4 regions of the Gilvimarinus sp. DA14 genome follow, and region 4 is predicted to be linked to each of the others. Evidence: predicted binding sites of a transcription regulator. Region 4 holds the regulator's gene; each other region holds the start of a gene.
The links. The regulator sigma-54, encoded in region 4, starts transcription at its own class of promoters, with help from an activator protein. The targets are predictions, from matches to a motif close to TGGCACANNNNTTGCNNT.
Positions count from the first base shown of each region.

Region 1: the regulator sigma-54 is predicted to act here: its motif matches at 2,006-2,023, upstream of NHM04_RS03020 (flagellar basal body-associated FliL family protein).
Region 2: the regulator sigma-54 is predicted to act here: its motif matches at 1,740-1,757, upstream of glgC (glucose-1-phosphate adenylyltransferase).
Region 3: the regulator sigma-54 is predicted to act here: its motif matches at 1,302-1,319, upstream of doeB2 (N(2)-acetyl-L-2,4-diaminobutanoate deacetylase DoeB2).

Region 1 covers NZ_CP100350.1:721,041-724,165, forward strand. The annotation lists gene fliN (flagellar motor switch protein FliN) at 1-422, opposite strand, end outside; gene fliM (flagellar motor switch protein FliM) at 412-1,419, opposite strand; gene NHM04_RS03020 (flagellar basal body-associated FliL family protein) at 1,431-1,958, opposite strand; gene NHM04_RS03025 (flagellar hook-length control protein FliK) at 2,271-3,125, opposite strand, start outside.
Region 2 covers NZ_CP100350.1:586,472-589,596, reverse strand. The annotation lists gene glgB (1,4-alpha-glucan branching protein GlgB) at 1-1,407, opposite strand, end outside; gene glgC (glucose-1-phosphate adenylyltransferase) at 1,994-3,125, shown strand, end outside.
Region 3 covers NZ_CP100350.1:1,792,287-1,795,411, reverse strand. The annotation lists gene NHM04_RS07920 (sulfite exporter TauE/SafE family protein) at 1-243, opposite strand, end outside; gene NHM04_RS07915 (EAL domain-containing protein) at 398-1,165, shown strand; gene doeB2 (N(2)-acetyl-L-2,4-diaminobutanoate deacetylase DoeB2) at 1,378-2,541, shown strand; gene NHM04_RS07905 (aspartate aminotransferase family protein) at 2,591-3,125, shown strand, end outside.
Region 4 covers NZ_CP100350.1:3,335,728-3,338,852, forward strand. The annotation lists gene hpf (ribosome hibernation-promoting factor, HPF/YfiA family) at 1-286, opposite strand, end outside; gene NHM04_RS14590 (RNA polymerase factor sigma-54) at 337-1,857, opposite strand; gene lptB (LPS export ABC transporter ATP-binding protein) at 1,995-2,720, opposite strand; gene lptA (lipopolysaccharide transport periplasmic protein LptA) at 2,723-3,125, opposite strand, start outside.

The DNA.
Region 1 (3,125 bases), 1.3 Mb from region 4:
GGGCTGATAACATCGGTCATGCGAATACCAAATTTCTCATTCACCACTACAACTTCGCCATGGGCAATTAAAGTGCCATTGACTCGTACATCCAACGGCTCCCCGGCAAGACGATCCAACTCAATGACAGAGCCTTGGTTGAGCTGTAACAGATTACGAATGGTGATGGACGTGCTGCCAACCTCCATGGAAATACTCACCGGAATATCCAGAATCAAATCCAGCTCGGGCCCAACCTCACGCGGGGCACCTTCGCTTTCCAGCTCATTCAGCGCCATTGCACTGGCCATATCCGTCTCATCCGACTGCTCGGCCGAATCATCAATCGCTTCTTGTTCTTGCATGGCTGCGGCCCACTCGTCCGCCATGGCATCTTGATCCAGTTCTGAATCGTCATTATTCTCGATATCATCATTTGCCATGTTTGCCTCCTTCAGCAGCGGTTATATTGTAGGCGCTGCTGTGATCAATAAAATCGTTAATTTTTAAAGCCAAATTGCCTTTGTGCTGGCCTAATTGAGTCCGAAAAACGGGTACCCCGTTCGCCGTTAGCACATGGTGCTCGGGAAATTCAATGGGAATAATATCGCCCACGTCCAGATCGACGATGTCACGCAAAGGAATCTCCCGATTGACGATCTCGCACTCTAAATCTACCTGAGCACTAAGCACATCTTCGCGTAACGCTTTAACCCAGCGTTCGTCTTGTTCATCGCTATCGCTTTGCAACCCCGCATCAAGCACTTCACGAATGGGCTCTATCATGGAATAAGGGATAGTCAGATGCAGGTCGCCGCCGCCACCGTCGAGCTCAATATGAAAAGTACTAACCACAACCACTTCACTGGGGCTAACGATATTGGCGAGAGATGGATTAACCTCTGAGTTAATGTATTCAAACTCAATCGGCATTACCGCTTTCCAAGCTTCGCCCAAGTCTACAAACACCTGGTTTAATACCATTTGCACTACACGCAGCTCGGTAGGAGTAAACTCCCGCCCTTCAATTTTGGCGTGACGACCATCGCCACCAAAGAAGTTATCAACCAACTTAAACACCAAGCGCGCATCGAGAATAATAAGCGCTGTGCCTCGCAGCGGGCGAAACTTAACCATGTTCAAACTGGTAGGCACATACAGTGTGTGGACATACTCACCAAACTTTTGAATTTGAATACCGCCCACCGAGACATCGGCGGTGCGACGCAGCATATTGAACATGCTGATCCGGGTATAACGCGCGAAACGCTCGTTAATCATTTCCAGTGTGGGCATGCGCCCACGGACAATACGATCCTGGCTGGTTAAGTCATAGGATTTAACCGCCCCCGGGTCCTGATCCGATTCGGTATCGATATCGCCTTCATCGACACCATGTAACAGCGCATCGATTTCATCTTGTGTTAATAGATCCTGCACTGAATTCGCCTCTATTGCAGTACTAAGTTGGTAAATAACACTTGTTCTATACCAGGCTTGCCGATTTCCTGCTCCAGCACGCCCTGAATCTCAAACAGCGCTTGCTGGCGCAACAACTCTTTACCCTCAGGGGTTTGCAGCTCTTCGTAACTCTGGCCGCGCATCAGCATCACCAGGGCATTGCGAATGGCGGGCATGTGCAGCTCCAGGGCCGGGACCACGTCATTTTCGCGCAACATTAGTGTCATCTCGACCTGCATAAAGCGCTGCCGCCCACGCACCTCGAAGTTAGTAATGAACTCCGGCTTGAGCGGGTAATAGATAGCGGCTTGAACCTCTTGTGGAGCTTGCTCTTCTTCTACAGCTGGCGGTTCTGGCTCAGTGGCAAAAAAACCGAGAAAGTAGAGTGTTGCGGCTACCGATAGCCCAATCAGCAATAGTAAAATCAACCCCAGCAACAACCATTTTTTCTTCTTTTTTGGCTGCTCTGTTTCACTCCCCTCTTCGGTTTGTTGTTCTTCCTGCTCGTCTTCGGCCATGTCAATTATCCGTCATTCCTACGCGTAATAAGGCTTATGGGAACCTATGAGCAAAGCTCGTGCCACAGGTATGGCCTGAGTTTAGCCGAGGCGACTGATAGGAACAAACATTGATAAGAACACAGACAGGAACAAAGATAGTTACGTGCTGATAAGAAAAAGCCCCCCACTTTCAGCGGGGGCTGACAGTACTGCCAAGAAGCAGTCCGACGGAGTGCTATTGAGCGCCTGAACGAGCACCTTGGCCTCAACGAACGCAGCTTATGCAACAGGCGACTCGCGGAAATCGCTTTACTTCACGCAGGGGTCGAATCAGGCGTATTGATCGATCAATCTGACTACAGAATCCGCGGATTTTCTAGTATCGCTTGAGCTGTCGGACTCATCAGCGGCAACAGCACCAGTACCTGAGGAGCCGGATGCCCCTCTTTCATCACCCTGCTGCTGGCCTTGCTCGGATACGTTCACATCCACTTGGGTCATACCCTGTTCGGCGAGCATTTCTCTGAGCCTGAAGGCGTTCTGATCCAACGCTTCACGCACCACTGGCTGCTGACTGGAGAAAGTGATGTGCGCCTGATCGTTCTGCACGCTCACTCTCACCTGTACGGGGCCCAGATCCGGCGGATCTAACCGCAGCTCTGCAGAGGTAATATTTTGGCGTGCCATCCACAGTACTTTTTGCCCCACCGCATCCCCCCAGGCACCTGTACCAAAACGTGTGCCCAGTTGACTCTGCAGTACCGGCGCCTGTTCGCTACTGGCTGAAAGCTTCTGTGCCGCACTCAACATCGCGGGTACATTAGTGGTTGAAGCAGCGGCCTCATCATTGCCACGCGCCGAAAACAGATTGTGAAGTTTGGCAATTTCAGCAAACTTTCCTTGCTCGGAAGCTTTCACCGATTCCAACAACTTTCCTGATTCCAGCGATAAATCCAGGCCATCTGGGCCTTGCTCCGTTGCGGTTAACTTGACCAGGGTTTCCGGTGTTTTAACGTACTCAGCGGTGCTGCCAGCATCCACCGTGCCGAGATGTGTATTCGTCAGGTTATGGGCTGTGGTCGTCCGATCACTCTTCTGCGCCACAACCAACTGTGCTCCGGCAAGCCAATGCGCCAGCGCTTCAATGGTACTGGAGTCTTTATCTGGCATAGAGGTGGCGGCAAT
Region 2 (3,125 bases), 1.2 Mb from region 4:
GCCCGACACCTGCGGCCAGGCGGTGCTCTCTTCGGCAATGACCAGTGCGCCTGGGCACTGCCCGTGACACTGAACATTTAGTTCGCGAATAAACTCGACTGCTTCAAGGTTTTCATTGCCGCCATAACGGTTGGGAATCCACTCGCCTTCATTACGCGAATAATCCAGGTGCAACATAGAGGCAACCGCGTCTACCCGCAGTCCATCAATGTGACATTCTTTTAGCCAATAGAGCGCGCTGGCAATAAGAAAGTTACGCACTTCGTTGCGGCCGTAGTTAAAAATTAAAGTGCCCCAGTCTTTGTGCTCCCCCAGGCGCGGGTCTTGATGCTCATAGAGTGCTGTGCCGTCAAAGCGTGCCAGGGCGAATTCGTCTTTGGGAAAATGCGCCGGCACCCAGTCGAGAATAACGCCAATGCCGTGTTGATGTAGGTGGTCGACAAAATAGCGGAAATCATCCGCCGAGCCGTAGCGGCTAGTAGGGGCAAAGTAACCTGTGCACTGATAACCCCAAGAGTCGTCCAAAGGGTGTTCGGCCACCGGCAAAATTTCAATATGGGTAAAGCCCAGCGGCTTCACATAGTCGCAAAGCCGGTGCGCCAATTCGCGATACGTTAAAAATCCGCCATCGTCACTGCGCTGCCAGGAGCTTAAGTGCACCTCGTAAACCGATAAGGGGCTGTGCTGCCAATCCCATTGGGCCCGTTGTTCCATCCAGTTGCCGTCCTGCCATTGGTAGGACGGTTCGGCATTTACTTTAGCGGCGGTGGCGGGGCGTAGCTCAAAGGCCTGGGCGTAGGGGTCGGATTTAACCACTACCTGGCCGGTGGCGCGACTGCGAATTTCAAACTTGTACAGCTCGTCTGGCCCAAGCCCCGGCACAAACAGCTCCCACACGCCCGAGCTGCCGCGCGATCGCATAGGGTGCAGGCGCCCGTCCCAGTGGTTGAAATTGCCCACCACGCTGACGCGCTCGGCCCCTGGTGCCCAGGTGGCGAACAACACGCCGCTGATACCGTCCACCTCTTTTACATGGGCACCCAATACCTTGTAGACCTCCCAGTGGCGGCCCTCATTAAAAAGGTGCAGGTCGTAGTCGGAAATTTGCGGTGCAAAGGTATAGGGGTAATAGCGCTCGTGGGTATAACCCGAGCCGTTCTGCCACACCAGCTTTTGGTGACTTCCGTTAAGCTCGGTTAAGGGCGCGGTAAAAAAACCGGTGGCCGCGATGGGGATTAGCGCTTGTTGTCCTTTTTCGGTCACCACCGAAGGCGGGGCGTTTAAGTCGGGCAGGTAAACCAGTAGCTGATCGTTTTGTTTGCCCAATACCGAAAAAGGGTCGTGGTGGGTTGCTGCACTGATTCGTTGCATCTCGGGGGTAACGTGACTTCCTTTGGAGCGCGTCATAGCTGACTTATTCCTTTTCATCTGTGCTAAACACAAAACCGTAACACACTATGGTTATAGTAGCGTGAAATCGATGCCCGCTTTTGGCAACACTCTACAGCGACATTAAGGTTTTACGCAAAATGCTTTTGCACTATTGGTGCCACTCTATTACTTTCTATTCAAGGGTTTTGTTTCGCGCGGCTTCTATGGTTATCACCCTCGGTGTCCGTCGTCGTAAAACGGCGAGTGTAGCCATGGCGCATGACAGTCAGACGACCCTCAGCATTATTTTCTTAAGCCGTAGTTTCTTCAGGGGCACAGTTCGCAAAGCTGAACGATGTGTCGGCTTGTGGCACTCATATTGCTGTTAAATATTTCGGTAACATAATCACCGGGCAAAACTGACTTGCCCAGGAATCTTTTACAAGGAGTAACCGTTGCCGGGTAAAAAGGGCAGCGAATCGAACAGGGACATCCATCAGTATCAGCTTCAAATTTGTTGCGCCGTTTGGTGTGGGTATAGCTTCGGCTAATGGTAGTACTACACTGACTCGCAGGGGACTTATGCGTTAACTACCGTTATTTTAAGAAGGAGCTTCACCCTATGACCAATCACAGATCGGGCCGCTTTGTCAGTCGTTTAACTCGTGAAACCTTGGCGTTGGTACTGGCAGGTGGACAGGGAACCCGGTTAAAGGATTTAACCCGCTGGCGGGCCAAGCCGGCGGTTCACTTTGGCGGAAAGTTTCGCATTATCGACTTCCCCCTTTCCAATTGTGTGAATTCAGGCATCCGCCGCATCAGTGTTTTAACGCAATACAAAAGCCATTCGCTTAACCGTCATATCCAGCGCGGCTGGGGCTTTTTAGGCGGCGAGCTGGGGGAGTTTGTTGAGCTGATTCCGGCGCAGCAACGGCTGGGGGACTCCTGGTACGCGGGTACCGCCGATGCCGTACTGCAAAACCTGGATATTATTAAGCGCCACGATCCCAGCTACGTATTAATTCTCGCCGGTGACCATGTCTATAAGATGGACTATGGCACCATGATTGGCGCACACGTTGAAAGTGGGGCAGACATTACCGTTGGTTGTATCGAGGTGCCCTGTGCCGAGGCCAGCGCCTTTGGTGTGATGGCGGTGGATGAAGATTACCAAATTGTAAAATTCAAAGAAAAACCCGCCGACCCGGAATCCATACCGGGCAAACCGGGGATTGCCCTGGCATCCATGGGCATCTATGTGTTCTCGACCGAGGTGCTGTTTAACGAGCTGGAAAATGACAGCAGCGTCGAAGGCTCCAGCCACGATTTTGGCAAAGACATTATTCCATCGCTGCTAAGCAAACGTAAGGTACAGGCATTTCCATTTAAAGATCCGGTCTCGGGCGGCGAGGCTTACTGGCGCGATGTGGGCACCGTGGACGCGCTTTGGCAATCGAACCTGGAGCTGACCGGAATCACCCCCGAGCTGGATTTGTACGATGCTGAATGGCCCATCTGGACTTACCAGGAGCATGTGCCGCCGGCGAAATTTATTTTTGATGACAGCGGCCGTCGCGGTATGGCGGTGGACTCTATGGTCGCCGGCGGGTGTATTGTCTCGGGCGCGGTGGTCAGACACTCGCTGCTGTTTCCCCGGGTAAGGGTGAACTCCTTCAGTGAAATTACCGACTCGGTGCTGTTTCCCAGTGTGGAAATTGGCCGCAACTGCAAAATTAAAAAAGCGCTAATTGATC
Region 3 (3,125 bases), 1.5 Mb from region 4:
GCCCAAACTTGCCGGTAGGTCAAAAAAGAGCACCAGTACCGGAAATCCCACAGTGCCTCCTCCCATGGGGGTGGAGCCTGCGGCATAGCTGCCAATTGCCATTGCCAGCGCTATGGGCCAGTGGGCTTTGGCCGTTTCCCAAGCGCCCTCGGCTTGGATTAACCAGAACCAGGCCAGATAAAAAATTGCCAGCCAGAGAAACCAGACCCACAGCCGGGGTTTGGGTTTTGGTTTGATGGACATAGAGGGAGGTGACTCCGGTGTGCTTTGCGTCGTGATCAGTCTTATTCGGGGGCTATGATACGTTATATTGGTAGTTAGCACACGGCGCTACTGGATTTCAGGGGCGCTGAACCTCTAAACTGTTTGGCACATTAATCATTAAAAAGAGGGTGGTATGGCTGACCCCGTAAAACCAGCAGATTACCGCAGCCTCGGATGCGATGAGTGCGCCTGTGGCCAAGCCTTGGGGTTCGATTTCTCCATGGCGTTTCAGCCGATTGTGGATCTTCAGCTAAGAGAGGTCGTCGGTTACGAGGCTTTGTGTCGCGGTGTCAATGGTGAGTCTGCCGCTTCGGTGATCGCGCGGGTTGATCAAAGCAATCTCTATCGCTTTGATCAGACCTGCAGGGTGAAAGCGATTGAGTTGGCGGCAAAGCTCAATTTAAAAGGCTATTTGAGTATTAACTTTTTACCCAACGCGGTCTATCGCCCCGAACTTTGTATTCGCACCACCCTCGCGGCTGCCAGGCGGCATGGGTTTCCGGTAGAGCGTATTATGTTCGAGATTACCGAAGTGGAGCAGGTGGGGGACTCCGCACACTTGCGCACCATTGTCGATTATTACCAACGCACCGGTTTTATCACGGCGTTGGATGATTTCGGCGCGGGCTATGCGGGGCTGAACTTGCTCTCGAGCTTTCACCCGGATGTGGTTAAGCTCGATCGTGAGCTGATCAGCAATATCGACCAGTCGGAAGTAAAGCAAATTATTTTGCGCCACCTGCTGGCGATGTGCGACGAGCTGGATATTCTTATACTGGCAGAGGGGGTCGAGAAGCGCGAAGAGCTGGAGATACTCTTGAGTATGGGAGTAAAACGCTTCCAGGGGTACTTATTTGCCAAGCCCGGTTTTGAGTGCTTACCAGAGGTGAGCTGGCCGTAGGGGGGGCGCCAGCTGCTGTTAAATTTACAAGACGGTTTCTGTCCTTTGCGCCTTTTCGGGGCGCTCTAATCTTCAATTGCCTTTTCTGTGCCCTGTTTTTGTGTGACCAGCCCTCGAAATTACCCGTTTTATTCATTGGAACAACCTTTGCGTAGCGACTAGTATCAGTGAGAAATTACTGATTCACACACCGTTGTTTACGCAGGGGATTTATGACGCAGTACTGGCAGCAACTGATGAGCGAGGCGCAGCAGATGCGGCGTCAACTTCACAGCGAGCCTGAGCTCGGATGGCAGGAGACAGATACCGCCGCTGCTATCCGTCAGCAGCTTGATGCATTGTCCATACCTTGGCGTGCCTGCGCTAATACAGGTACTCTGGCTAGACTCAATCCTGAAGGTAAAGGTAAGCACATAGCGCTGCGCGGTGACATAGACGCGCTGCCAATCAACGAACAAACATCCAGCCCCTGGAAGTCCAACCGCGCAGGTTGCATGCACGCCTGCGGTCACGATGGCCATACAGCCGCTCTGCTCGCAAGTGCCGGTTGGTTGAAACACGTCGAGTCTCAATTAGACGGCCCGGTCACCTTGGTGTTTCAGCCCGCAGAGGAGGGCGGCCATGGTGCGCGCGAAATGATTAACGATGGCGCACTTGAGAGTGTGGACTGTATTTACGGCTGGCACAATTGGCCGGCTATTGAGTTTGGCAAACTGCTGTGCCCAGATGGCATTGTTATGTGCGGTAACGGCACTTTTGAGATCGAGCTGCAGGGCGTGGGTGGACACGCCAGTCAGCCCGAGCTGTGCCGCGATCCAATACTGGCTGCCAGTGCGCTGGTTCAAGCTTTACAGCAAATCGTAAGCCGGCGTCTCGCACCGCAGCAAGCAACGGTAGTGAGCATAACTTCTATCGACGCTCACAGTGCCCCTACCGTGATTCCCGAGCGCGCCGTAATTGGCGGTAGTATCCGAGTATCCGACACCCAGGCCCGCGATCAGGTGAACCATTTAATCGAATCGATCAGTCACCAGGTGGCGGCCAGCTATGATGTTGGTTGCAAGGTTAAGATTATGCCTCGCTACCACGCCACTATTAATCATGCGTCTGCGGCGGCGAATGTCCGCAACGCTTGGACGGCACTCTATGACAAAGAGTCACTGGATTGCAAAAGTTTGGTGCCTATCATGGCATCGGAAGACTTTAGCTATTACCTGCGGGAAATTCCCGGCGCTTTTGCGCTGATCGGTGCTAATGATGGCGGAACTCATCATGGACATCCCTGCCACAGTCCCTATTACGATTTTAACGATCGGCTGCTAGAGCCGGTCACGCGGTTATACAGCCAACTTGTAGGAGCCCCTTTACCCGATTGATTGAAAACCCATAAAACACTGCGACACGCGTGACTTAGGAGAAAGCTATATGAGCATATTTGAACAGCGTGAGTCTGAGATTCGTGGCTATTGCCGCGTGTATCCCGTGGTTTTTGACACGGCCAGCAACGCCCGCCAGAAAGATGACCAAGGAAATGAGTATATCGATTTTTTTGCCGGCGCCGGGGTGCTGAATTTTGGCCATAACAACGAGCGCATGAAGCGAGCGGTTATTGAGTACATTGAGAGAGACGGGGTGACCCACCACCTGGATATGCATAGCACAGCGAAACAGACGTTCATGGAGAGCTTTACTAAAACCATCCTTGAGCCTCGCGGTATGCCCCATAAAATGCAGTTTATGGGCCCCACCGGCACGAATGCAGTCGAAGCTGCATTAAAAATTGCTCGCCGTGCTACCGGTCGCACTGACATTGTCTCATTTACCCACGGTTTTCACGGCATGACTTTAGGGGCTTTGGCTTGCACTGCTAACCAAGCGTTTCGTGGCGCTGCTGGGGTTCCCTTAACTCACGTGTCGCACTTTCCTTTCGGTGCTGATAAGCACACCAGCGATAACCCTC
Region 4 (3,125 bases):
GGTGGCTTTTCAGCTTTTCTTTGTGCTTAATCAACTGGCGATCAAGCTTGTCGGTTAGGGCGTCGATGGCGGCGTAAAGATCCTCGGAGTCAGCGTCGGCAAAAATATCTTTGCCATTGACGTGAATAATAGCTTCGGCTTTTTGGGTGTTTTTTTCGACTTCGAGAATGACGTTGATGCTGGTAATAAATTCGCTGTGGTGGGTCAAACGCTCCAGCTTGGTGTGTACATAGTTATTGATGGCATCGGTAATTTCCAAATGATGACCACTGATGTTCACTTGCATACTAGAGTCCTCTGTTGTCTGGGGCGGCAGTTTGCGCCGCCCCGGAAATGTTACACCAGGCTTTTACGCTCGTTGGACGGCGGAATATTGAGAGATTCCCGGTATTTGGCGATGGTGCGCCTGGCAACCTGAATGCCTTGCTCGGCCAGCATTTGCGTGATCTTGCTGTCGCTGAGGGGCTTTTTCGGGTTTTCGGCGGCAATCAGCTTTTTAATGATAGCTCTAATTGCGGTCGAGGAACATTCACCCCCTGAATCGGTACTGACGTGGGACGAGAAAAAGTACTTCAGCTCGAAAATACCCTGTGGGGTGTGCATATACTTTTGCGTCGTCACCCGCGAGATGGTCGATTCGTGCATTTCTACCAGCTCGGCGATATCGTGCAACACCAGAGGCTTCATGGCCTCGGCGCCATAGTCGAGAAAACCGCGTTGTTTTTCTACGATGCAGGTGGCCACTTTTAACAGGGTTTCATTTCGGCTTTGCAGGCTTTTCAAAAACCAGCGCGCCTCTTGTAAATTGTTCTTTAAAAAGGTGTTTTCGCGGCTGGAGTCGGCGCGTTTTACCAGTGATGCATAGCCCGTGTTAATGCGCAGGCGTGGCGCGATGTCCGGATTTAGCTCCACTGTCCAGCGCCCCTCGCGCTTCTCGACAAACACATCCGGCACCACGTATTCGGTTTCGCGGGTGTCGATAATGTCACCCGGGTGCGGATTGAGGCTCTTTATCAGCGCCACCGCCTGGGCAAGTTCCGGCTCTTTGAGACGGGTTTTACGCATCAATTGGCGGTAATCGCGGCTGCCAAGTAGAGGTAGGTACTGCTGTACGATCAGCTTTGCGGCGTCGAGAAATGGAGTGGATTTATCGAACTGGGACAGTTGCACCAGCAGACAGTCGGTCAGGTTTTCACTGCACACCCCCGAGGGATCAAACTGTTGCAGGCGGCGTTTAACCGCCTGAACTTCGTCTAGCTCAAGCTCTTCGAGGTTTTCGCTGAGGCCTTCGTATATCTCTTCTAGGGTGGTGCTAAGTAGTCCACTGGGCTCGACGGCGTCGATGATTGCCATGGCGATCAGCTCGTCGCGCTCGGACAGGGGCGTGAGATTGAGCTGCCACATCAAGTGATCGTACAGAGATTCGGTGCTGCCACGGCGGCTTTCAAAATCGCTGTCATCGCCTTCGTAATTACTGGCCGGCAGCGCGGGGCCAGAGCTTTCGTAGACGTCATCCCAGCTGGTGTCGACGGGTAGGTCTTGGGGGATGGCCTCACTCCACTCGCTGTCGGCCTGGGGGTCGCCATCGTTGTCACTGCTGTTAGTTGGTGTCTCGGAAGTGGCGTTAGCCGTTTCGCGCGCCTCAGCGGTCTCATGGGTGTCGTTAGCTTCAGAGTTTTTATCGCTCTGTTCGCTGTCGAGGTTTTCCTCCATTTCCAGCATAGGGTTGGAGTCTAGCGCCTCTTGGATTTCCTGTTGTAAATCCAGAGTAGACAACTGCAGCAGGCGAATGGCCTGCTGCAGTTGAGGTGTCATAGTGAGCTGTTGGCCCAGCTTAAGCTGTAGCGATTGCTTCATAATTTTTGATGTTTCTTTCGGGCATTAATCGCAGAGTGTAGTCAGCCTACTGCTCGCAGGCAACACGTTTAAGCAATGTTTATGCCTGAGGCGCAAAAAAATTTAAAAGTCAAGATGGGCTGAGGCGATGTGGGCGCTTAGAGCATGAAGTTTTCGCCCAGATACACTTTGCGTACCTTCGCATTACTGAGGATGTCCTCTGAGTTGCCTTCGGCGATGATATGTCCCTCGGACACAATATAGGCTTTTTCGCAGATGCCCAGCGTCTCGCGCACATTGTGATCGGTGATCAAAATGCCGATATCCCGGTCTTTCAGGTGGCGCACAATCTGCTGAATGTCGCTCACCGAAATGGGGTCGACCCCGGCGAAGGGTTCATCTAGCAAAATAAACGCGGGGTTGGTGGCCAGGGCGCGGGCGATCTCAACGCGGCGCCGCTCGCCGCCAGACAGAGCCATGCCCAGGCTGTCGCGAATGTGAGTGATGTGAAACTCGTGCATCAGAGATTCCAGCTCATCCTTGCGCTGCTCGGCACTGAGATCTTTGCGAGTTTGCAAAATGGCGAGAATGTTATCGGCCACCGAAAGCTTGCGAAACACCGAGGCCTCTTGCGGCAGATAACCAATACCGGCGCGGGCACGCCCGTGAATCGGCAGTGAGGTGAGGTCTTGTTCGTTCAGGCTGACACTGCCGCGATCGGCTTTAACCAGACCTGCAATCATGTAAAAGCAGGTGGTTTTACCGGCGCCGTTTGGGCCCAGTAGGCCGACGATTTCGCCGCTGGAGACGCTGAGGGAAACATCGATAACAACCTGGCGGCCTTTGTAGCTTTTAGCCAGGTTTTGGGCTTTCAGTGTTGCCATGCTTACTGCTCGATTGCCGCCGGTGGAATGGTCATTTGAATACGGTCCTGGCCCTCGGCATCGCTCTGGGCGTTAACCAGCTCTTGGGTCAGATCGTAGTGAATGCTGTGTCCGCGCATAATCGCCCCGTCCTGCTCGAGCTTGGCAGCTTCGGTCATAGAAACGGTGTTGTTGGCGCTGTCATAGACAATTTCGTTGGCTTCGGCACTGACTATGCCGCGTTCGGCGCTGGGCTTTTGTTGGAAGTGAGCAGGTTTGCCCTTGGCGGTGACGACCTTAACGCTGTTGTCGGGGGTAAACTCCACCGTAATGGTGTCTGCTTTTATCAATAGTGACCCCTGTTGTAACAGGGCATTGCCACTGTATGTGATGCGCCCATTTTTCTGGTCGAAGGTTTGGGTGTCG